2 regions of the Psychrosphaera aestuarii genome follow, and region 2 is predicted to be linked to the other one. Evidence: predicted binding sites of a transcription regulator. Region 2 holds the regulator's gene; the other holds the start of a gene.
The links. The regulator MetJ, encoded in region 2, represses methionine synthesis genes. The targets are predictions, from matches to a motif close to TAGACGTCTAGACGTCTA.
Positions count from the first base shown of each region.

Region 1: a site for MetJ is predicted at 5,631-5,648, ahead of metK (methionine adenosyltransferase). Genes of this name have one in related genera too.

Region 1 is NZ_CP072844.1:2,201,641-2,214,326, reverse strand. It holds gene J9318_RS10065 (ABC transporter ATP-binding protein) at 1-497, shown strand, start outside; gene J9318_RS10060 (ABC transporter permease/M1 family aminopeptidase) at 507-4,061, shown strand; gene metK (methionine adenosyltransferase) at 4,408-5,559, opposite strand; gene J9318_RS10050 (M16 family metallopeptidase) at 5,777-8,563, shown strand; gene J9318_RS10045 (S9 family peptidase) at 8,740-10,845, shown strand; gene J9318_RS10040 (TusE/DsrC/DsvC family sulfur relay protein) at 10,934-11,263, opposite strand; gene J9318_RS10035 (DsrH/TusB family sulfur metabolism protein) at 11,307-11,603, opposite strand; gene tusC (sulfurtransferase complex subunit TusC) at 11,617-11,979, opposite strand; gene tusD (sulfurtransferase complex subunit TusD) at 11,987-12,343, opposite strand; gene J9318_RS10020 (Bax inhibitor-1/YccA family protein) at 12,600-12,686, opposite strand, start outside.
Region 2 is NZ_CP072844.1:2,926,910-2,939,595, reverse strand. It holds gene priA (primosomal protein N') at 1-284, opposite strand, end outside; gene J9318_RS13330 (hypothetical protein) at 423-764, shown strand; gene rpmE (50S ribosomal protein L31) at 918-1,130, shown strand; gene J9318_RS13320 (malic enzyme-like NAD(P)-binding protein) at 1,508-2,746, shown strand; gene metJ (met regulon transcriptional regulator MetJ) at 2,812-3,129, opposite strand; gene J9318_RS13310 (DUF5665 domain-containing protein) at 3,355-3,783, shown strand; gene J9318_RS13305 (PhnA domain-containing protein) at 3,869-4,450, shown strand; gene trmB (tRNA (guanine(46)-N(7))-methyltransferase TrmB) at 4,450-5,136, shown strand; gene panP (pyridoxal-dependent aspartate 1-decarboxylase PanP) at 5,233-6,885, shown strand; gene panC (pantoate--beta-alanine ligase) at 6,919-7,776, opposite strand; gene panB (3-methyl-2-oxobutanoate hydroxymethyltransferase) at 7,797-8,591, opposite strand; gene folK (2-amino-4-hydroxy-6-hydroxymethyldihydropteridine diphosphokinase) at 8,613-9,095, opposite strand; gene pcnB (polynucleotide adenylyltransferase PcnB) at 9,099-10,493, opposite strand; gene gluQRS (tRNA glutamyl-Q(34) synthetase GluQRS) at 10,786-11,745, opposite strand; gene dksA (RNA polymerase-binding protein DksA) at 11,776-12,216, opposite strand; gene sfsA (DNA/RNA nuclease SfsA) at 12,350-12,686, opposite strand, start outside.

The DNA.
Region 1 (12,686 bases), 730 kb from region 2:
TTTCAGGCGGTATGCGTCAACGTTTTGGTATTGCTCAAGCTTTATTAGGCGACCCAGATTTATTAATTGTTGATGAGCCAACTGCTGGACTAGATCCAGAGGAACGCAATCGTTTTCACAATTTGTTAGTTAGTTTAGGTGAAGAAAAAGCCATTATTCTTTCTACGCATATTGTTGATGACGTCACTGAATTGTGTCCAAACATGGCGGTATTAGGCGCAGGTCAAATTCTGTTGGAAGGAAATCCGATAGAGTTAACTAATCAGCTAGGCCAAAAGATTTGGAGAAAAACAGTTTCACAGCAAGAGTTTGCTGAGATTGAAGCTAATCTGCCAGTGATTTCGCAGCGACTGTTTGCCGGTAAAACTATTGTGCATGTATATGCCGATACTCAACCTGAAGGTTTTGAAGCGGCGCCAGCGAATTTAGAAGATGTCTATTTCTCGACACTTTATAATTCTCGTCAATCAGCTCCATCTAACAGCACTGCAGCTTAGGGGCGTCGTATGTTTTTAAATATGCTTAAATTTGAGTGGCGATATTACGTTCGTCAACCGTCGTTTTATGTAACCTGCTTAACGTTTTTCTTATTGCCATTTTTAGCGATGGTTAGCGATTCGGTCATAATAGGTGGTCAGAATACCACGTTTAACGGCTCTTACGCAGTTGCACAAACCATGTTGATCTTAGGGATTTTCTCCATGTTTTTAGTGGTTAATTTTATGGCCACTACCGCGACTAAAAATGACTCGTCTCACATGGCTGAGTTACTTTATACCAAACCGATGAACCCGTTAACATATCAATTGGGTCGCTTTTGTGGGACTTACCTAGTGATCTTGGTCGTGTTTGCCATGGTGCCACTTGGCATTCTGATAGGCTCTTGGATGCCTTGGCTGGATTCAGAACGACTAGGCCCAACGGATCTTACTTTCTATTTAACAACGTACTTCTATTTTTCTGTACCAACGTTATTTGTTTTCTCGGCTATATTTTATTCGGTCGCGCAAAAGTTTAAATCGATGATGTCGGTTTACTTGGCTGCAGTGGCAATGTTTATCTTGTACATCGTTAGCGGCAACTTCATTAGTGAACCCGAATATCGATATATCGGAGCGTTAACTGATCCGTTTGGTATTAGAACCTTTGCCGATATTACTCGTTACTGGACGCCGGTTGAACGAGACAGCCAAGTAATCTATTTAGAGGGCGTATTGTTATATAACCGCCTAATTTGGATTGGTATTAGTGTTGCTATTATTGCTCTATTTGGAAAGATTGCTTCACCATTAACATTAGCGCCAAAACCAAATCCTAAGAAGAAAAAAGCTAAAAAAGAAGAAGTTGCACCGGTTAACGCAAATATCAAATATAAAAGTGCAGCGTCAGGTACTTGGACAAAATTCAAAACGAGAACCTTGTTTGAAATCAAACAAATTATGTTTAGCCCACCGTTTTATATCCTATTGATATTCTCTGGTTTTACTATTATCTCTTCGTTTTTCGGAAACGGTCCTTTCTACGGCACCTCCGAGTGGGCATTAACTAAATCCATGGTCACTCAAATATCTGGTAGCTTTAGTTTAATGATGATTGTCATCATCACTTATTACAGTGGTGAAGTAGTTTGGCGTGAACGTAGTTCTGGAATGGGCGATATTGTTGATAGCATGCCTGTTTTTAATATGACATTTTGGTTGTCTAAACTGATTGCGGTTTGGCTAACTCTTTTATCACTATTTGTTATAGGTATGTGTGTCACTATTACTTATCAATTGATTGCTGGTGTGAATGATATTGAACTAGGCCAGTATTTTATCAGTCTGTTCTTTTTTCAAGCACCAAGCTTGTTGATGATGGTGGTTTTAGCATTTTTCCTTCAAGTATTAAGTCCAAACAAGTTTGTTGGAATGCTTTTATTCCTTAGCTATTTTTTAGCCAGCTTAAGCTTTTACCAATTAGGACTAGAGCATAATTTACTCAACTTTGCTTCACATCCAATGATGCAGTATTCGGACTTAAATGGTTACGGGTGGTACTTAGAAACACAGGCTTGGTATCTCATTTATTGGGGCGCTATGTGTGTCATTTTAAGTACAATTAGCTATGCCCTTTGGCAGCGAGGCCCTCAAGTTGCATTAAAACATCGTTTCAAGCAAATGGGTTATCAAATGCAGACCGGTGGAAAAATTACAATTGCTTCAGCGGCTTTGGTGTTTGTACTTTCGGGTAGTTACATTTACTACAACACTACGGTTGTTAACGAGTATTACTCTAGTGATGAGATGATGGAAATCCGTACTGACTATGAGAAGCAGTTTGATCAGTATGTAAACGATCCAATTCCTGTTATTACTCGCGTTAATGCAAAAGTTGATATCACGCCAAGTGAAAGAACGATTGTTGCTACCGCTGAAATAACGGTTAAAAATAAGTTTGATAAGCCAATATCTCGTTTCTTAGTGAACGCACCTCGTTTCGCAGAGACTTGGGGTGTGCAGCTTCCAAATGGCTCAATGCAGGAAGTGGATTCGCGTTTAGGCGCAGCTTGGTTTGTATTTGATCAGCCTTTACAGCCTGGCGAGACTTTGGAAGGTGAAATTACCGTAACTCGAACGGTTAAAGGCTTTAAAGATAAAGGCTTTGATGTGCAGTTAGTTAAAAATGGTACCTTCATTAATAACTTTGAGTTATTCCCAATTTTTGGTGTAAATACACAAGGTTATTTATCCGATCGACATGAGCGCAGAAAACGAGATTTGCCGCCGCCGAAAAGGGCGAACAAGTTAGAGGATGAAGAGTTTTATAATCAAAGCTTCTTTGGTAAAGGAAACGACTTTATAGATTTTGAAACGACGATTTCTACTGAGCTAGACCAAGTGGCTATAGCGCCTGGTTACTTACAGAAAGAGTGGGTGGAAGGTGATAAGCGCTATTTCCATTATAAAATGGACTCGCCGATGATTAACTTCTATTCGATTTTATCAGCTCGATTAGATGTGAAAAAAGACGTTCACAAAGGTATTAACATTGAGGTTTACTACCATCCTAAACACTTTATGAATGTGGGTGTCATGATTGAGTCGACTAAAGATTCTATTGACTACTTCACTGAAGCATTTGGCCCATATCAGCATAAACAAATGCGCATCATTGAGTTTCCTGGATATCGAAGTTTTGCTCAAAGCTTTGCTAATACTGTGCCTTACTCGGAAAACATTGGTTTCACTACAGACCTACGTGATCAGGACAATATTGACCCTGTTTATTATGTAACGGCGCATGAACTGGCACACCAATGGTGGGCACATCAGGTTGGCAGTGCAGACGTACAGGGTAGTGCAATACTATCTGAGTCGTTGTCACAATACAGTGCGATTATGGTCATGGCGAAAAAGTACGGAGATAATAAATTACGTAGTTTCTTAAAGTATGAACTAGACCGTTACTTGCGTGGTCGAGCTGCAGAATCGCTTGAAGAGATGCCACTAATGCGAGCTGAAAACCAAGGGTATATTCATTACCAAAAAGGTTCTGTGGTTATGATGGCGATTAAAGATAGGCTAGGCGAAGAACGTTTAAATCAAGCGTTGAGAAACTTACTGCAGAAGTTTAAGTTTAAGAGCGATCCGTATCCAACGACTTTGGATCTGATTGCTAGTTTAAACGGGGTAAGTAATAGCGAAGAACAGTCGTTTATCAAAGACTTGTTTGAGGAAATTACACTTTATGACCTACAAGCAAAAACAGCCGATATTGTTGAACTAGATAACGGCAAGTTTGAAGTGACCTTCATCGTAGAAGGCAGACGTTATACTGCAGATGGAAAGGGTGCTGAAACACCTGCTGAGCTTAAAGAGTATGTTGATATTGTGCTATTTAGCGAAGATCCAGAAGATTTAAATGCGGACAACATTGTTTTGTATGAAAACAAACATCTAGTCATTGAGGGTGAAAATACCTTCACGCTTACAGTGGACTCAAAACCTAAATATGCTGGTGTTGATCCATTCGTTAAGTTGATTGACCGAGACAGTTCTGACAATGTTATAAAACTTTAATAGTCGAGTTTTAGCGGTTGAATTTTGAAAGTTTAACTTCTAAGGCTTAAATCAGACGAGCTCGACCGCCGCCGCAAGGCGACATTATTTAAGAGGACCTTCGGGTCCTTTTTTTGTTTCGCCGTCGCTGATAATCAAATGCCAGCGCCGTTCATACCGCATAGACTCACTCCGCTAAAGAACAGATGAACATTACTTTACACAAGAGACCTCCAAGGCATGGATGCCTTGGTTGAGCGTTTCAGGGAAGAACTTGAGCGGCCGATGCAGTAGACATAAAAAAAGGACCCGAAGGTCCTTTTTTTATAGCAGCGCTTGTCTCAACTCATTTGCTGCAAAAGCTTTTTTACAATCCAGCGTCAGCGCGCAATGCTTCAACTTTGTCAGTACGTTCCCATGGGAACTCTTCGCGACCAAAGTGACCGTATGCAGCTGTGCCTTTATAAATAGGGCGTTCTAGGTCTAACATTTGTGTTAGGCCGTATGGACGTAGATCGAAGTGACGACGTACTAATTCGATTAGTTTGTCTTCTTCAAGCTTGCCTGTGCCAAATGTTTCAACGCTGATAGACGTTGGTTCAGCAACACCAATCGCATAAGAAACTTGAAGTTCAGCTTTGTCAGCAAGACCAGCAGCTACTAGGTTTTTAGCTACGTAACGTGCAGCGTATGCGCCTGAACGGTCAACTTTTGAAGGATCTTTACCAGAGAACGCACCGCCACCGTGACGAGCCATGCCGCCATATGTATCAACGATGATCTTACGGCCTGTTAAACCACAGTCACCCATTGGTCCACCAATTACAAAGCGACCTGTTGGGTTGATAAAGTATTTAGTATTCGCTGATAACCATTCTGCAGGCAGAGTAGGCTTAACAATCGTTTCCATTACCGCTTCAACTAAGTCTTTTTGACTTATAGTGTCACAGTGTTGAGTAGAAAGTACTACTGCATCGATGCCAACTGGCTTGCCATTTTCGTAGGCAAAAGTAACCTGAGACTTAGCGTCTGGACGTAACCAAGGTAATGTACCATCTTTGCGCACTTGCGCTTGACGTTTAACTAAACGGTGCGAGTACTCAATTGGAGCTGGCATTAGTACTTCAGTTTCGTTACATGCATAACCAAACATTAGACCTTGGTCGCCGGCACCCTGTTCGCTAGGGTCTTTACGATCAACACCTTGGTTGATGTCTGGAGACTGTTTGCCAATTGTATTTAAAATTGCACAAGAGTCAGCATCAAAGCCCATATCTGAATGAGTGTAACCAATTTCACGTACAGTGCTACGAGTTAACTCTTCAATATCAACCCAAGCTGAAGTGGTGATTTCACCACCAACCATAACCATACCTGTCTTAACGTATGTCTCACACGCAACACGAGCCTTTGGGTCTTGCTCTAAAATAGCGTCTAATACTGCGTCAGAAATCTGATCTGCGATTTTATCTGGGTGACCTTCAGATACTGATTCCGATGTGAATAAATGTTGTGCCATTTAACCTATCTCTTTTATTACGTAAATTTTGCGGTAATTTTAGCTAAGTTTTTCGGTTTTGCATATTACTTTTTACGCCTAGACGTCTAAACACTTATATGGTCCTAAATTGTTAACAAAGTGTTACAAGTTAAAAGTTAGTTTTAGCCGCCATATTTGGTATAAAACGCGTAATAGAAAGTCGACATATTATAATAAATTCAGGGAGCTTCATTGAATGAAGATTTTTAACAGCAGTAACAAGTCAAAGTTTACAAAAACGGTTCTGGCATCTGCCGTCTTTTTTGCTCTAGCAGGGTGTTCAGCGACTCAGCAAAGTGTCGCGCCAGAAGTTGTTGCGACTAACGCTAAAATGGAATTCGTTCGTAATGTAGAAGGTATCAATGAGTATACCTTGTCAAATGGTATGAAAGTACTGATGTACCCAGACGAAGCGCAACCAAAAACTCTGGTTAACATCACTTATAAAGTAGGTTCAGTTCACGAAAAATATGGTGAGACTGGTATGGCCCACCTTTTGGAGCACATGTTATTTAAAGGCTCTACAAGCTACAAAGCAATCGACACCGAATTTAATAAACGCGGTATGCGCGTAAATGCGACAACGTGGTTAGATCGTACCAACTATTTTGAATTGTTTGAATATGATGAAGCTAACTTAGAGTGGGCTTTAGGCATGGAAGCGGACCGTATGGTGAACGCTACCTTTACCAAAGACCAGCTTGAGTCAGAAATGACCGTTGTACGTAACGAGATGGAACGCGGTGAAAATAGCCCGTTCCGCATGTTATCTTCGCGCTTAGCATCAACCGCATATTTATGGCATAACTATGCAAACTCAACGATTGGCGCACGTTCAGACGTTGAAAACTTTCCTTTCCAAGTTTTACGTGATTTTTATAAGCGTCATTACCGTCCTGATAACGCCGTGTTAACAGTAGCAGGTCGTTTTGATAAAGAAAAAACAATCGAAATGATTGAAAAGACCTTTGGTAAGTTAAAGCAACCAGAAACACCAATTGAAAAGCTGTATACCGTTGAACCGACTCAAGACGGCGAACGTGAAGTGAATCTTCGTCGTACAGGTGACGTACCAATGATTGCGGCTGTATATCATGTTCCATCAGCACTTCATGAAGATACGCCAGCGGTACAAGTGTTAGCGCAGATCTTATCTGATAATGCTCGTGGTCGAATGCAGAAGAAAATGGTTGAGCCTGGTTTAGCAACAGGTGCCTATGCCTACTCTTACCTACTAAAAGATCCATCAACATTTACCATATTAGCTCAAGGTTCAAAGGGTAAAGATACTGCTGAGATGGAAAAAGCATTATTGGCGATGGTTGAAGGTATTAAAAATAATACAATTTCAGAGTCGGAAGTAGCGGTTGCGAAAGCTGCTATTTTAAAAGAAACAGAAGAAGCGTTACGTAATGTAACGTCGGTAGGTATGGAATTATCAGAATACATTGCGATGGGTGACTATCGTTATATTTTCTATTTCCGTGACTTAGTAGAAAAAGTAACAGCGGCTGACGTTCAGCGAGTAGCAGAGCAATATTTTGTAGAAAGTAACCGTACGCTAGGACGCTTTATCCCAACTAAAGAGCCAGTGCGTGCGGAAATTTCTGAAGCCAAAGACATTTCAGAACTATTAGCAGACTATAAAGGCCGTAAAGCGGTTGCTAATGGCGAAGTTTATGACAACAACGTAGAGAATGTATTAGCTCGTTTGCAGGAGTTTACTTGGGCAACCGGCACACAAGTCAGTATTTACCCTAAGAAGTTGCGCGCTGGCGAAGTGAACATGGCAATGACTTTCCCTGTTGGCTCTGAAAAATCACTAAAAGGTTATGAGGCTGACTTTAAGATGTTAGGTGGTTTGATCATGAGCGGTACTGAAAAGTATAGCAAAGAGCAAATTGCTTCTAAGTTAGATGAATTAAAAGCGAGCATTAATATTTCTACGCGTACTTTAGGTGAAATCAATGTTTCAGTTAAAGCTGTAAAAGAAAACTTAGATAAAACGTTAGACTTTATTCAAGAGCTATTAGTTAACCCAACGTTTAAACAGTCTGAAGTTGAAATTGATCGTAAAGCAATGATCACAGGTCTTGAGATGAACCGTAGTGAGCCTCAAGCAGTCGCGGTTTCAGTTCTAAGTAAAACTTTTAATGGTCATGAAGCCGGTCACCCATCAGCGTTTCAAACGATTGATGAGCAAATTGCCGGTTTAAAAGCGGTATCATCTGAGCGTCTTAAAAAGCTGCATTCAACACACTTCAATGTAAGTAATGGCTACGTAGCCGTTGTTGGTGATGTAGAGCCTAAGATTGTTTCTACTCAATTAGAAATGCGCTTAAGCGAATTAGCTGGTAAGGCAAAGTACGCAAAACTTGAAGATGAAATCAACGCGGTAACGGGTCAAGAGAATTGGATTGAAACGCCAGACAAAGCAAATGCTCAGTTATATATTGCGCATGTAGTTGACCTAAACCCACAAGAAGATGATTACTATGCGACTTACATTGCAAACCAAATCTTTGGTGGCAGTGGTTTCGCTTCTCGTTTAATGCAGCGTATCCGTGTTAAAGAGGGTTACAGCTACGGTACGGGCTCTTGGTTACAAATGGAGTTTGATGAAGAGAAGGGTATGTTCATCATGTCTGCAATTGCGGCTCCTGAGAACATGAAAAAAGTAGTTGAAGCTTATAAAGAAGAAGTGCAAAAAGTATTAGACGAAGGTTTCTCTGATAAAGAGGTGACTGACGCTATTAACGGTGCACTTAAATCACTTCGAGTAACATGGTCAAGTGAAGCGTATATTGCTCGTATGCTAAACGAAAACAAGCAAATGGGCCGTGATATCAAATGGTTCTCTGATTACCAAGAAAAATTACCAACGGTAACGGTTGAACAGGTGAATGCGGCTTTTGCCAAGTACATTGCACAGCAAGAGTTAAATATCTTTGCTGCTGGTGACTGGGCTAAAGTTAACAAATAGTTTAAAGACTATATGTGACATTGCGTTTATATAACGAAGCGTGGCAGTTAACTCTGTCGCGCTTTTTTGTTTTATGGCCGATAAAAATACTTACTTGTTTGTTTTTCCGCCATAAAAGTGATTACACTGGTGTTATAAACGGATAAATAAAAGAAATTAGAATGATAGGAACGACCATGAAACGAACTAACATGAAACGAACGTACGTTTCTTTAGCGCTGCTTTTTCTCGGTACTCAACTTTCTGCTTACAGCCATGCGCTGGAAAGTAAAAAGCCAACCGTAGATTCATTGACAACTGAAGAGGCAGTAACGAGTAAAAAGTTTGAAGCTGAAGATATATTTGAGCTCGAATATGCCAGTGCGCCGCAAGTCTCTCCTGACGGCAAGTGGGTTATTTATACCAGACGTAGTCATGATGTTATGACCGACGGGACTCGTTCTAATCTTTGGATATCTAGAACAGACGGTTCATTGCATCGTCCACTCTTATCTGGGAAAAAAGCCTACTTTGGAGCATCATGGTCACCCAAAGGCGATAGAGTTGCTTATTTATCGAACGAAGAGGGGCGCACACAGCTTTATGTTCGTTGGATGGATACTGGGCAAACTGCGCTAGTAACTAATGTGCAATCGGGTATCAGTAATGTTTCGTGGTCACCTAATGGCCAGCAAATTGCGTTTACTATGTCAGTTGACGACACCACTAAACCTTTATCGGTCAAAATGCCAAAACGTCCTAAGGGCGCAAAATGGTCGGAACCAGTTACCTATGTAACAAAAGCTCGATATCAAGCTGATGGCGCGGGTATTTTAGATCCAAAATTCAGTCATATTTTTGTTATACCTGCCGACGGGGGCACACCTCGACAACTTACTAGTGGTAATTATAATCACGGTGGCAGCTTATCTTGGGCTCAAGATGGCAGTCGAATATATTTTTCAGCTTATCGCAATGCAGACTGGGAATACCAAACACGTGAATCAGATATTTACTCCGTTGTAGTTAATGGCGAACAGGCAGGTGAGCTCACTCAAGTTACTGATAGGCCAGGTGGTGAATACTCGCCAGTAGTATCTCCAGACGGGAAAAAATTAGCGTTTGTTTCAATTGATAATAAACCACTTGCATATCGAAATAGAATATTAGAAGTGATGGACTTATCGAGTAAAAAAGTAAGTGCGGTGACTGCTGACATAGATAACTCTGTAAGTGGCATAAAGTGGAGTGAAAACAACACAGGCTTGTATTATCAAATGACCGAACGCGGACTTATTACGGTTGGTTTTTCGACATTAGAAAGCCGTCATATGAAAATTGTTGAAGGTTTAGGCGGAACCACGATTGGTCGTCCTTATGCATTTGCAAATTTTGATGTTGATAACGATGTTATAGCTTACACAAAAGGCAGCGCTCAACGTCCGGCAGATATTTTTGTGCGAAGAAAGGGCAAAGACTTTCAGATCACACAATTGAATGAAGACTTACTTGGGCACAAAAACTTAGCTGAAGTAAAGGAAGTCGTATACAACTCGTCTATTGATGGCGAGGAAATTCAAGGTTGGTATTTGTTGCCTCCAAACTTTGATCCAGCTAAGAAGTACCCATTAATTCTTGAGATCCACGGTGGTCCTCATTTAGCATACGGTCCTCACTTCTCAGCTGAGATGCAACGTTTTGCTGCAGAAGGTTATGTTGTTTTTTATGATAATCACCGTGGTTCAACCGGTTATGGTGAACGCTTTGCGTTGTTATTACAAAATAAGTACTCGAGTAAATGGGACTTTGCAGACCATATGTCGGGCGTTGATGCGATGATTAACAAAGGTTTTGTTGATCCAGACAAACTATATATAACGGGTGGTTCAGCTGGTGGTATTGCCTCTGCTTATGCAATTGGTTTAACCGACAGATTTAAAGCTGCTGTAGTTGCAAAGCCAGTGATAAACTGGATATCAAAAGTATTGACCGCTGATAGTTATTTAGGTCAGATACCATTTCAATTTCCAGGTATGCCGTGGGATAACTTTGAACACTATTGGGAGCGTTCGCCACTGTCGTTGGTGGGCAACGTGACTACGCCAACTATGTTAATTACCGGTGAGAACGATCGTCGCACGCCAATGTCCGAAACCGAGCAATTTTATCAAGCGCTAAAGCTTCGTAAAGTTGATACGATAATGGTTCGCGTACCTGGCTCACCGCACGGTATTGCCGGTCGTCCATCAAGAATGGTGGCGAAAATTGAAAATATCTTAGCTTGGTTTAAAAAATACCCTTAAGCCTCGAAAGTGAAAGTTATTAACTAAGTAAAAAGTTAAGCCCGACAGGTGATATTTTTGTTTACCTGAGCGGGCTTTTTTGTGCCTGTTATATACACTTCGCGGGCTTTGGCAAGCCGGCGATACGAGTTGCTTGTTTTGCTGGGCCTTTTGGAAATAGCTTGTATAAATAGATGCTGTTGCCTTTGTCTGCTCCAAGCTGTTTTGCCATTGCTTTCACTAACATTCTGATAGCAGGTGATGTTTTGTATTCTTTATAAAAGTCACGAACAAAGTTGACAACTTCCCAATGATTTTCGGTCATTGTTATATTTTCTAGTTCAGCAATATGTTCAGCGAGTGGCATACTCCAGTCGTCAATATTCGCTAAATATTCGTGTTTATCTGTTGCGTACTGTGTACCGTTAAATTCAATCATTATTCTTAATTCTTAATTCTTAATTCTTAATTCTTAATTCTTATTACCAAGATATTATATTCTTAGCATGTTCAGTGAGCTGAATCCAAAGCTCATCTTCAATAGCCTCAATATCAACGCCCTTGTCAGCTTGTGCCGATAAGTTTATGTGTCTAGCGTTGATGTCTAAGGCTCGGGCATAAAGTAGCGGAGAAGGGCTATTAAGGTCGCTTTGCAACAAATACACAGCGTCTTGTAGAAATAGAACCCGATCATTGGGTTCAATCATAGGTTGTGCTTGTTGCCAGCCGTTTGGACTGAAAATCAAGTGGAGACTATAACTATGTGATGAAAAAGGCATATTAGACTCCTGGTTAAATTACAAAAATATGGTCAGCGTTGCTTTTTAGTTTTATAAAATCGCTATGTTCAATAGTCTCTATATTTGATAATCGCTCATTATCGGTTAAGCCAAACTGATTCAAACTGTCACTATGAGCATAAACCTTATCAATATCGTAAATATCCAATGCTTTAATCGTACTTATGTAGTCTTTTTGCGATATAGACTCAGCATCTTGATGAGCGAGTGTTTGAAATACACCTTGCTTATAGAAAACGACCGCAACATCTTGCTCATAAGAGCCAAGTATCAAGCTCAAATCGAGCGCCTCTTTACCCTGCAAGTCATTAAAGGTAGGTGTAGTGTGAATGACTAACACTGATTTAATATTCATAATCGTTCTACTTAAATTGGATAACTTTATCGGCAAGGGTACAGCGCTCAGCAAACTCAGCAAGACCAGCTATCTTAAAGCCTGGCATCACATTATCTTCATTTACGCCTCGTTTTACTGCAGCAGTTACGCACAACCAAAGTGGTACTCCATAGGTAATGTGAAGATCAGATAAGGCTTGCTGACCATTAAGCTCATCTGAACTAATGTCTAAGTTTGGAAGGGCATTCGTTATTCCATCTTGATACAAAAAAATCGCATCAATTGTGTGTCCCTGAGCGATGGCAGCTTCACAAAATTGGCAAGCTGATAAGACAGATTGTTCCGACCACGCTTTGCCTTGCAACATCAATAAGTAACGCATGAATTTCTCATTTTTGTATTCCGATAGGTATAGTTTAAAACATATTAACTAGATAACCCACGTAAGCATCAGAAAATTTATAAAAATGAAAAGAATAAATAACATCAAAGATGAAACTGTACTTAGTATTTAAGCTACCACTATGGATTTAAGTAACGTTTTGTATGGGCTAAAGTAAAGCTTTGTAAGAATTAAAGTAAAAAGTCGAGGCAAAAAAAAGCGCCGCACAAGGCAGCGCTCTTAGTAATATTGGCAATTAATCGTCGTTGCCGGCGAATGCCATTAAGATATTAATCAAGCTGATGAAAATATTGTATATAGATACAAATAACGTCACCGTTGC
Region 2 (12,686 bases):
TGAAGTTGTGCGGCGTCAAAACTGGCTTGGTTTTCTACAAATGACAATGCAGGTTTTAATTTTGCTACATCCTGATCAGTGTGGGTGTCGACAGCTAAAACCACGCCGACTAATGTTTGTCGTCCAAAAGGTACAACAACTCTCTGTCCTATCGTAACTTTTTCAATCGTGTTAGCGACATCTATAGCATCAGTTTCCAGCTCACTAGGCAATAAGTAATCAAAAAGCCTTCTTAAGGGAACCGGCAATGCAATATGCAAAATAACTTGGGAAAATAGCGCCATTAATTAGCAGACCTTTGCTTCTCTTGACAACAAGTGAACAATCACTTACTTTTTTAATGTTGTAATTTATAGTGTTTGTCGACTATTCATCTTTCAACAAACATGATTAAAATTTTTAGACATCAAAGTAAGGTTAAAATGCGTCATCTAATATTTAGTATTCTGTTTTCGAGTTCTTTTTTTATGTTAGCGTTTGCTACACACGCACAAGAAGCTCGCGTTTATTCTACAGAAGGATACTGTATTCTCGCGTTTGAGCAAGTGGATCGTGAGTTCTTAGTTAACTATGAAAAGCGCTTAGGGTTTCGACCGAAAAATAAGCTTTGTAATAGAGTGAATCGATTAGTATCTGAGTTTCAGCCAGCCAAGTGGGACTACCAATTTGGTCAACCATATCCAGGTAGTAGTATATATTTAAGCCCAGAACAAATTGCGCAAATTGATAAAGCAAGAGAGAAGCAAAGACAAGCTCGTCGATAGTTACATAAAAAGCGGTTTGACTTTATTTATTGCTTGATCTTTACCCGATACTCATTATAATTCGCGCCCTAATTTTATATAAATCTCGTATGGTATTCGGCATTATTTTTTAATAAGTGACCGTTTGGCGATACGGCCCAATGAGGTAATCCCATGCAAAAAGATATTCACCCTAAATACGAAGAAATTAACGTTTCTTGTTCATGTGGTAACAAGTTTGTAACTCGTTCTACAGTAGGTAAAGATTTACACTTAGACGTTTGTTCTGCGTGTCACCCGTTCTACACAGGTCAACAACGTAACGTTGATACTGGTGGTCGTGTTGATCGCTTCAAGAAACGTTTCAGCATGCTTGGTAAAAAGTAATTTTACCATCTTGCTAAAAGAAGCACCTTCGGGTGCTTTTTTTATGCCTGTAGTTTGTCGGTTTACAAAAACGCACACTTAGTTAGTAAATGGATAACGTGGTAATTATCTTTCAGTTGGTTTTTGTTATCGCATTTCAAAAAGCAAAGTTAGACCTTATATTTGTATCGATTTAGACATAAAAAACGCTTTCTGTCGCAATCTCTCACCAATAGCTTTTAACTCCCTAGACTTATGAAAAGTACCGGCTGACGCTAGATGTTGTTATTATTTTACCAACTGGTATGAGTTCTACCCTAAGCGGTAACTTCTTATCGTTAAAGGCTTTTTAATCCAGTACAGTGGCGACGTTTTGTCACCTTACTGGAAGTAACTTAATGTCAGATTTTAAGCAACGCGCACTCGATTATCATAGCCAACCGACCCCAGGAAAAATTAGCATCGCACTAACTACCGCGGCCGAAACGGTAGATGATTTATCTTTAGCCTACAGCCCTGGCGTAGCAGAGCCGGTACGAGAAATTGCAGCAGATCCAGACAATGCCTACAAGTACACAGCAAAAGGCAACACTGTAGCGGTAATTAGCAACGGTACAGCAATTTTAGGTTTGGGTAATTTAGGCCCATTAGCTTCAAAACCGGTAATGGAAGGCAAGGCATTGCTATTTAAGCGCTTCGCAAATATTGACTCCTTTGATATTGAGGTGACTCACCGTACCGTCGATGAGTTTATCAATACGGTGGCTAATATTGCCGATTCTTTTGGTGGTATCAATCTAGAAGATATTAAAGCCCCGGAATGTTTTGAAATTGAGCAAGAGCTCAAAAAGCGATGTAGCGTTCCTATTTTCCATGACGACCAGCACGGTACAGCCATTGTGACAGCCGCAGGGATGTTAAACGCGCTTGAAATTCAAGGCAAGGAGTTACATGACTGCACTATTGTTTGTTTAGGAGCCGGTGCTGCTGCTATTGCCTGCATGGAGTTACTTATTAAATGTGGTGCTCAGCGAGAACGCATATACATGTTAGATAGAAAAGGTGTGATTCACACCAGACGTGATGATTTAAACGAATATAAGCAGTTATTCGCGAATAATACCGACAAGCGAACATTAGAAGACGTAATTGACGGCGCCGATGTTTTTGTTGGGGTGTCCGGAGCAAACCTATTGGCACCTGAATCATTAAAACTGATGGCGTCAAATCCAGTGGTTTTTGCTTGCTCAAACCCAGACCCTGAAATCAAACCAGAACTAGCGCTCAAAGTGCGCGATGATTTAATCATGGCAACGGGACGTTCTGATTATCCTAATCAAGTGAATAATGTACTGTGCTTTCCTTTCATTTTTAGAGGTGCGCTAGACGTAAGAGCAACCGCAATTAATGATGAAATGAAAGTTGCAGCGGTTGAGGCGATTCGAAGTTTGGCAAAAGAGCCTGTGCCAAAAGAAGTATTAACAGCATCAGGAATGTCTGAATTAAGTTTTGGTAAGAATTACATTATTCCAAAACCAATGGACCCGCGTTTGCTAGAAAAAGTTGCAAGTGCAGTGTCTGCGGCTGCTATAGAGAGCGGTGTCGCAAAGCTTGGTATGCCAATACCTAAGGCATAGTGACGTTATTAGGCGAAGAGTAGAGGTGTCATGGTCAATATTAGGTATGGCACCTCACAATCGATTTAATCTTTTATTTTTGGAATATCCTTGCCCATTTCTGTGAGAATGTTACGAACTTCTTCTGGAATTTGATCTGGGTTCTCTTTCTTCAAGTCATTATCTGAAGGCAATGGTTGTCCTGTGAATGCGTGAAGAAAGGCTTCGCACAATAATTCACTATTTGTTGCATGTCTGAGATTGTTAACCTGACGACGAGTTCGTTCATCGGTTAATACTTTTAATACATTTAGCGGGATCGATACTGTGATCTTTTTAACTTTATCCGCCTTTTTTCCATGTTCTGCATAGGGATGAATGTATTCCCCGTTCCACTTGGCCATAAAACACCTGTTCATGAGTTATTGCATCTACGACATAACGTCGCATTTAGTTAATGAAATTGTATTGTATTAACAAAATTAGTCAAACGATCGATTGCTATATGGAAAAACTTCTAGACGGCTTTAAAGTCGGGATTTGCTTTTGCATATAAATTTATTTAACCCTTTCATTTGATTACGCATATGCATAAGCTAGAGAAAAGACTTCTCGCCAAAGTGATTATTATGCGAAATCAGTTTAAAAAAATGAAAACGGCATTAACGGTAAAAAAGAACGCCCAAAATGCAAAGAGCACCGATGATTCAAATAAACTCAGCCATGTGCCACAAAGTGAGGGTTCAGATGCAGAACCTAAATTAGACGACATTAGTATGCAAGAGATGTGGAAAAAGCTGCACATACAAACTAAACAAATTAATGAGCAACTTCTTCAGTTAAATAACCACAAACTTGTTCAAACATATAACTCTTTACCTCGTTTTATATGGTTTAGTCTTGTGAAAGGCATTGCTGTGGGTTTAGGCAGTGTCTTAGGCGCGACGGTTGTGCTGTCATTTCTTGTTTATATTCTTTCTCAAATGGAATTCATTCCTATTATTGGGGAGTGGGTATCGGCAATATTAGAGGTTGTAAAAGGCCCTGAAGCAAATTGATGCGTTAGCGTCCTTTTACTTTTTTTAATCGATAAAAATAGGCATAATGCCGGCCTTAAATTTTAAAGGCTCAATGGAGTATCTAATGTCTATCGAATCAACACTTCAAGAACGCGGCAACAATGCCTGTGAACTTTGCACAAGCTCAGAAAACTTATCAGTTTATGCGGTGCTGCCAAAGGCTGGCGACAATTCCGATGATTGTGTGTTGGTATGCGAAAAGTGTGATGCTGAACTTAACTCCAGCGACACGTTAGACGTTACACATTGGCGTTGTTTAAATGACAGCATGTGGAGTCAGGTACCGGCGGTACAAGTACTGGCCTGGCAACAGCTTAAGCTATTAACGAATCAGGGTGAAACTTGGGCTCAAGACCTTTTAGACATGATGTATTTAGAAGAAGAAACTACATCTTGGGCGGAGTCAGGTTTGGCGCACAGAAACGCTGGTGGCGATGCAGAACATATCGATTCTAATGGCGACCGCTTGTCTGCCGGTGATAATGTGTATTTGATTAAAGACTTACCAGTAAAAGGTGGGGGCTTCACAGCAAAACAAGGTACTACAGTTCGCGGCATTTCATTAACAAATAACCCTGAACATATAGAAGGGCGCGTTAATGGACAGAAGATTGTTATCTTAACTAAGTTTGTTAAAAAAGTATGATGGATAACACTGGCAATTCTCGTTCAATCACCAGTAATCAAACGGGTGTGCATGAGGACTTAAATAAAGTTGTTGTTAAACACTTAACACACGAATTTAAAAAGCCGTATGCACCTTTTTCGCTTGAAACATTTGCACAATTAAATCAGCAGGTTATCGATTTTTTAGCGCAAGATTCAAGTCGTTACATTATTTTAGACTCATGCTGTGGAGTTGGTGAAAGTACAGTGCACCTGGCGGCGAATCACCCTAACGCTTTAGTTATTGGTATTGATAAGTCTGAGCATAGAGTTGAGAAAATTGAACATCACCTTGTTCATCAGGTTTCTAATTTTATTATTTTACGTGGCGACTTAAATGATCTTTGGCGATTAATTGCCAAAGCAGAATGGCAGGTAAAAGAACACTTCTTGCTATATCCAAACCCTTGGCCTAAAGCAAAACATTTACAACGACGTTGGCATGGATCAGCGGTATTTAGCAGTATTCCATGTATTGCTGAGCAGATAACCGTTCGCAGCAACTGGTCAATTTATGTCGACGAATTTGCAGAAGCGCTTGTTATAGCGGGGTTTGAGCCGCAAGTTGCGGAATATAAGAGCGATGAAGCAATGACGCCTTTTGAACGAAAGTACTGGGCGAGTGGGCAACAGAGTTTTCAATTAACCTGTCGCTTTAACCAATAGCACTTTGCGTGAAGGCTTTTTGTCTGCTTAACTACAGACTTTAAGTTTAACTTCCAGTAAAGTACCGAAAAATTTATAGACAACCAATTATTTAAAATGGCAGATAAACGTTTAGCCGCAGCGTCGGAAGAAAATTTGTTTAGGATCTTTACTATTCCTGAAGCACCAGATTCAACACTGGCGCGAATTGAACAGGAAGTATCTCAAAATCTAGATGGTTTTTTACGTGACAATATAGTTGCAGTGGAAAAGCCACTTTCTGAAATTGAACAAGACTTTCAAGACTCAGTGGTGCCTGAACATCCGCAGTTTGTTTCGGCGTTAGCTGATGAACTATTAGATAAGTTGGTTGCGCAATCGGTTCATACCTCATCGCCTAGCTTTATAGGTCACATGACATCTGCTTTACCTTATTTTTTGTTACCATTGTCAAAGCTAATGGTGGGTTTAAACCAGAACCTAGTAAAAATAGAAACGTCTAAAGCGTTTACGCCACTAGAACGGCAAGTCATTGGCATGTTGCACCGTATTGCCTATGGTGAAACTAGAAGCACTGCAGAAAACGATAGTTACTATCAAAGTGTTATGCACAGCGCAGATACCTCTCTTGGCGCATTTTGCTCTGGTGGAACCGTCGCTAATATAAGTGCGCTTTGGATTGCTCGAAATACGTTGTTAGGGCCTGACGGCGATTTTAAAGGTGTGTCAAAGGCCGGTTTGTTCCGAGCGATGAGCCACTATGGTTATGAACGCTTAGTTGTATTGGTATCAGAGCGCGGTCATTACTCTTTGGGCAAAGCAGCAGATGTACTTGGCCTTGGCCGACAAGATATTGTTTCGGTAAAGACTGATGAAAATAATAAAATTTGTATCGACGCATTAGAGCAACGTATAACTGAATTAAAAGCTGAAAATGCAGGCATTTTAGCTTTAGTCGGTGTTGCTGGAACCACTGAAACTGGCAATATTGACCCATTGGACAAAATGGCGGATATTGCGGAACGAGAAGGCATACACTTTCATGTAGATGCAGCCTGGGGTGGTGCAACTATGATGTCGAATACGCAACGTCCGTTATTAAAAGGGATTGAGCGTGCTGACTCGATTACAGTTGATGCTCACAAACAAATGTATGTGCCTATGGGCGCTGGCATGGTGCTATTTAAAGACGCACACTCTACGGATGTCATTGAGCATCATGCTGAATATATTCTGCGTAAAGGCTCTAAAGACTTAGGTTCACATACGTTAGAAGGCAGTCGACCGGGCATGTCTATGCTGGTTTATGCTTGTTTAAAAGTTATGGGCCGCAGTGGTTACGAGATGCTAATAGATAGAAGTATCGACACAGCCAAATATTTTGCCGAACTTATAAAGCAAGAAGAAGACTTTGAATTGGTTTCTGAGCCAGAACTTTGTTTGCTAACGTATCGCTATGTACCAAAAGTTGTGAAAGACTATATGGCGACGTGTGATGCTGAACAGAAGCAAATTATCAATGAGCTTTTAAATGACTTAACTAAGTTTATTCAGAAGAAGCAGCGTGAGTCAGGTCGTTCTTTTGTATCACGTACACGTCTGACACCCAAATCTCACAATGGCCAAACAATAACAGTATTTCGCTGTGTACTAGCAAATCCATTAACGACAAAAGAAATTTTAGCGGACATTTTGGCTGAGCAAAAAGAGATAGCGAAAGAGAGTTGGAGAAGTTTGCCTGCAATTATGAAAAAAGTCGCTTGCTTGTAAGCTAGCGACTTATCTATCGACTTAGTTTAATCATTATTTAGCGTTATTTAGCTTTACCACTAAGTTATCAATTAATCTTGCTTTGCCAATAAAGGCGGCCACCAAAATGACAGCTTCTGTCGTCTTGTCATTTACAGGCGCAAAACTGGCTGCATCACGTATTTCTAGATAGTCAGGCTTCAGTCCCGCAAGTTCAATCATTTCTATGGCAAAGGTCTGTATCTCTGAGATATTCCTTGCGCCATTTTGTAGCGTTTCTCCCACAGCCGTTAAAGCTTGGAAAATAATTGCAGCGGTCGCTTTTTGATCATCATTCAAATAACCATTTCGAGAGCTTTTTGCTAACCCTGATTTTTCCCGAACCGTTGGAACCGGAACGATTTTAATTGGTAAATTAAGATCTTTTACCATAGTTTGAATTAAGCGAACTTGTTGATAGTCCTTTTGCCCAAACAAGGCGGTGTCTGGTTGTACCATGTTAAATAACTTTGTAACTACAGTGGCGACGCCGTCAAAATGACCTGGGCGTTGTGTCGCTTCTGCACAAAATTCAAACTCATTGTTTGGCACAGAAACGACGGTTTGCGCTGATAGTCCACTTGGGTACATATCTTCAACGCTTGGGTAAAAGACTACGTGGTTATTTACTGCTTTTAATTTGTCACAGTCTGCTTCAAACGTGCGTGGATATGCGTCTAAGTCTTCGTTTTTACCAAACTGCATTGGGTTAACAAAAATCGACGTAATAACATAGTCAGCATATTGATGCGCTTGTGTTACCAACTCAATGTGGCCTTCATGAAGGTTGCCCATTGTTGGCACAAAAGCGACGGTTTTACCGTCTTTATGGCATTGTTGACGCCATGAACGTAGCTCAGTTAGTGATTGAATAATTTGCATATAAGAGGATTCTATTTAAACCAGCGGGCTTCGTCTGGGAATACGCCGCTTTGGACTTCATCAATATATAAACGAACAGCCTCTTGAAGACTGCCAGTTAACTCAATATAGTTTTTTGAAAACTTTGGAATATAACCTGAGCTAATACCTAAAATATCATGCATTACCAAAATTTGACCGTCGGTTCCAGCACCGGCACCTATGCCTATAGTTGGAATATTAATAGCTTGTGTAATTGCATTTGCTAAATCAACAGGTACACATTCTAGTACCAGAAGTTGTGCTCCTGCGCGCTCCAAGCCTTTTGCATGTTCAATCATTTCTTTGGCTTTTTCAGCATCACGGCCTTGGATTTTAAATCCACCAAAAACATTAACCGATTGTGGAGTTAAGCCTAAGTGGCCACAAACAGGTACACCGTTTTGGGTCAACTGAGTAATCGTGTCGTACAGCCACTCTCCGCCTTCAATTTTAACCATGTTGGCACCTGCGGCCATTAACGCATGACTATTTTTTAGTGCTTCAGTGGCAGAGCTATAACTCATAAACGGCATATCCGCTATTACAAGCGCATTTTCCGTGCCCGCACGTACACACTTGGTGTGGTAGGCTATTTGCTCGTTGGTAACGCTTAGCGTGCTATCCTGGCCGTGCAGAACCATACCCATAGAATCACCAATAAGCATTACATGAATGCCTTGTTGATCAAATAAGCCTGCAAAGCTGGCATCATAGGCCGTAATCGCCGTAATTTTTTCGCCGTCTTGCTTCATCTTTAATAGCTTAGAGGTAGTGATTTTACTCATTTTTCTATCCAGAATTATTATCTAAATTGCGTTCATATCGTTAAAAGCTAATGTTTTTGCGATGTCAGAAAGTGCTGTTCCACAAGGTAAAACTAACAGTGGGTCTATGTCTAACATTGGAAAAACAACAAACTCACGTTCTTTTAAACCATAATGAGGTACTGTTAGTTGGTCGTCGTTTATGAGGTTATCACCATAAAGCAAAATGTCTAAATCTAACGTGCGCGGCCCCCAATGTTCGCCATTACGAGTGCGTCCGTGGGCTTGCTCTAACTGACAGGTCAGAGAAAAAATATCATGTGCAGATAATGATGTTTTAAGTGCGACAACTGCGTTTACGTAATCTGGTTGGTCAGCTGGGCCCATTGGCTTGCTTGCATAAATTTTTGATTGCCCAACGAATTCACAATCAGCAAGCGTAGAAAGTGCCGTTATCGCAGAACGAATTGTGTCGTAAGGGTTATTCAAATTCGCCCCTAAGCCAATATAAACAAGTTCAGACATTGATTATTGCTCTTTTTTACGGCGACGGCTGCCTCGGTATTTACTGCGCTTTGACTTAGGCTTTACACCGCTTTTATCGTCATTTGGGGCGTTTTTGTCGCCATAAGGGGCTGTGTTACTAGCTCGCGCTTTTATCGACTTTGCGATGGCGCGCTTAGCTTCATCCGTTTGCTGATAATCGGTCCAGAACTGCGCAATGTCATGAAGCTCACCACCTTCGGCTTCTGCTCTTAATAATAAAAAGTCATAAGCAGCGCGGAAGCGAGGGTTTTCAACCATTTGCATTGGGCGTTTACCCTGCATTTTCAATAATCTGTGTTGTGAACTCCAAATATCACGCATCGTCGCGGTAAAACGTTTTGGAATTGCAACGGTTTGCACCGCGCGTTGTAGAATGTCATTCATGGCAAGTTGGAATGCATCATATGGAGACAAGCCACTTTCTAGCTCTAATTCACTGGCGTGGGCTTCAAGTGGATACCAAAACAATGCAGCCAATACGAAGGCTGGCGAAATACTTTTCTCTGCATTAATGCGTGCATCTGTATTGGCTAGCATAGTTGCTAACAAGCGTTCTTCTTTATCAAGAGGATTACCAGTTAGTACTTGCTCTGCAACCGGGAAAAAGTAGCGGAATATACCAAATTCTCGAAGAGCCGCCACGTTATCAACCGCTTTGCCCGCTAAAAATAGCTTTAACGCTTCGTCAAATAAGCGCGCTGGTGGGATATTAATTAGTAAATGGTTTAACTCATAAATTGGTTGTTTAGTGCGATCAGCGATTTTCATTCTTAATTTAGTTGAAAAACGAATTGCACGTAACATTCGAACGGGATCTTCACGATAGCGAGTTTCTGGATCACCAATTAAATCGACAACGCCTTTTTCGATATCGGCCATGCCGTTGGCAAAGTCTAATATCGAGAAATTACGAATATCGTAATATAACGCGTTGATAGTAAAGTCTCGGCGCTCGGCATCTTCATCAATCGTTCCATATACATTATCACGTAGCAACTGACCTTCATCACTTTGACGAGAGACCTTTTTCGCTTGCGTGACTTCATCATTGGCTTTTGTAACACCGTTATCGTTATCATCAGGTGTATCGTGATGACCACGCATGGTTGCTACTTCAATTATCTCTCGGCCAAACATAATGTGTGCTAAACGAAAGCGGCGGCCAATCAAACGACAATTACTAAAGCTTGCTTTTACTTGTTCAGGTGTTGCATTGGTAACGACGTCAAAATCTTTTGGCTGTAGGCCTAATAAAATATCGCGGATACAACCACCAACCAAATACGCTTCGTAGCCATTATCTTTTAAACGATAAAGCACCTTTAGGGCATTTGGACTGATGTCTTTACGAGAAATAGGGTGTGATTCACGTGGAATTAACGTCGCGTTGTTATCAAGAAACGGCGCTTGAGGCTTCTTTGGACGAGGCTTGCTGGATGAATGTTTGGCTGGCTCACGACGTTTACCTTCGAATTCTTTGCGAGGCGCTTTTGTCGCTTCTTTTTTGCTTGCGCTTGAATCTTTGCCAAACCATGAAATTACTTTTTTAAAAACCACGTATTTATATACCTACATTAAATCCAATTACCACAAATCGCTCCTGCGATTGCGTGTTAGCGGCGCATTTTACAGCAATATGAGCAAAATAAAAAATAAATGCGTAATTAGCTTAAATGATTATTTCTTGCGACGTTGGAAGGCGCTTAAAATCGACGTGTTCTATCGCCCAATCAAGTATTTCTGAACAGCTAAAATGCGGTAATTTGGAATGATCTTCAACGGGTAAGCCAAGTAATTGCAACGCTTTTAAAAGCTCTGGGCGAGGGTTATTAATATTGATTGCTGGCGCGTGATTTTGTTTACTTAGTTTTTGACCTACAGCTGTTGAAATGACGGGTAGATGAAAAAATTGCGGCGCGGTTACTTCAAACTCATGATATAGCGATAGCTGCCGTGCCGTTAGTGGCATGATGTCTGAACCGCGCACTACATGCGTAATACCTTGATCGATATCATCAACAACAACGGCTAATTGATAGCTAAAAAGGCCATCTCGGCGTTTGATTAAGTAATCTTCTTTACTTAGCGATCCTGGCGCTATTTGATGGCCAAAGTGTAAATCATTAAAACTAAGCACCGGACTTAATTGTTTAATTCGGACTGGGTGATCGTTGAGCGTTAACTGTTTGTGTCGACATTGACCAGCGTAACTAGAGCCGGACGCTTTTATTTCTTTGCGGGTACATTCACAACCGTATAGCATTGATTTATTGGCTAAATAATCAAAACATTGTTGATAGCGCGCTAGCCTTTGAGTTTGTGTTAGACACCCGTCGTCGCTTTGCCGAAGCTGAGATTGAGTTTGTGTATCGACGTCCCATTCCATTCCAAATGCAAATAATGCATCTAAAATTTGTTGGCGAGCCTCAGCCTGAACTCGAGTTGTGTCAATATCTTCAATACGAACAAACCACAAACCGTTGTTTGCTTTTGCATGCAGGTAACTACCTAGCGCGGCATATAACGAGCCAAAATGTAATGGACCACTCGGCGATGGAGCGAATCGTCCTCTAACCTGAGTATTAGACTTGTTAAATTGAATCTGATTTAAAAATGGGGATGGTGTCACGAAAGGGAAAAAGAGGGTTAAGGCTAAGCCTTAACCACCCAATTGTTTTTCTTTAATTTCAGACAAGGTTTTGCAGTCGATACATTGGTCAGCTGTAGGACGGGCTTCAAGACGACGAATGCCGATTTCAATGCCACAAGTCTTACAAAAACCAAAATCATCACTGTCTATTAGACCAAGTGTCTTTTCAATTTTCTTGATTAATTTACGTTCACGGTCACGCGTACGTAATTCAAGCGCAAATTCCTCTTCTTGAGATGCACGGTCAACCGGATCTGGGAAGTTTGCTGCTTCATCTTGCATATGGTTCTTAGTGCGATCAACTTCTTCACGCAATTGGTTACGCCATGCTTCCAAAATCTTACGAAAATGTACAAGCTGTTCATCGCTCATATATTCTTCGTTTGGTTTTTCTTGGTACGGCTCAACGCCTGCTGAGGCTAGTAATCCCAATGATTTTTTTTCTGCCATGCGTTGCTTTTCTCCTAAAATTCAACCGGTTAGCGCACAATTTATTATTTTTGTATTAGCAACCAGTGTCTAATGCCAAAAAACGGCGGCTACATATAGCAAAAATAACACTGTTTCGCAACTAAAAGCTAGATTAATGTTCAAATTGGCTTGAGTGAGTTACATATATTTGTTGCGCGTCTATATGGGTATGCAATACTAAAATTTCTACCCCTTTGTTCACCGCATCGTCAATTAATTTTCCATAAGCCGGATCGATATGGCGTGCAACGGTCACTTTTTTAATCCCAGTGTGTTGAACTAAAAAGACTAAAACAGCTCGATACCCTTGCTCAACCATTTCTATCAATTCACGGACATGTTTCTGTCCTCGTGTTGTTTTCGCATCTGGAAAGGCCCCCAATCCAGTTTTCTCATCGAGTAACAAGGTGGTCGATTTTACTTCTACATAACAAGGCGGTTTTAAGTGT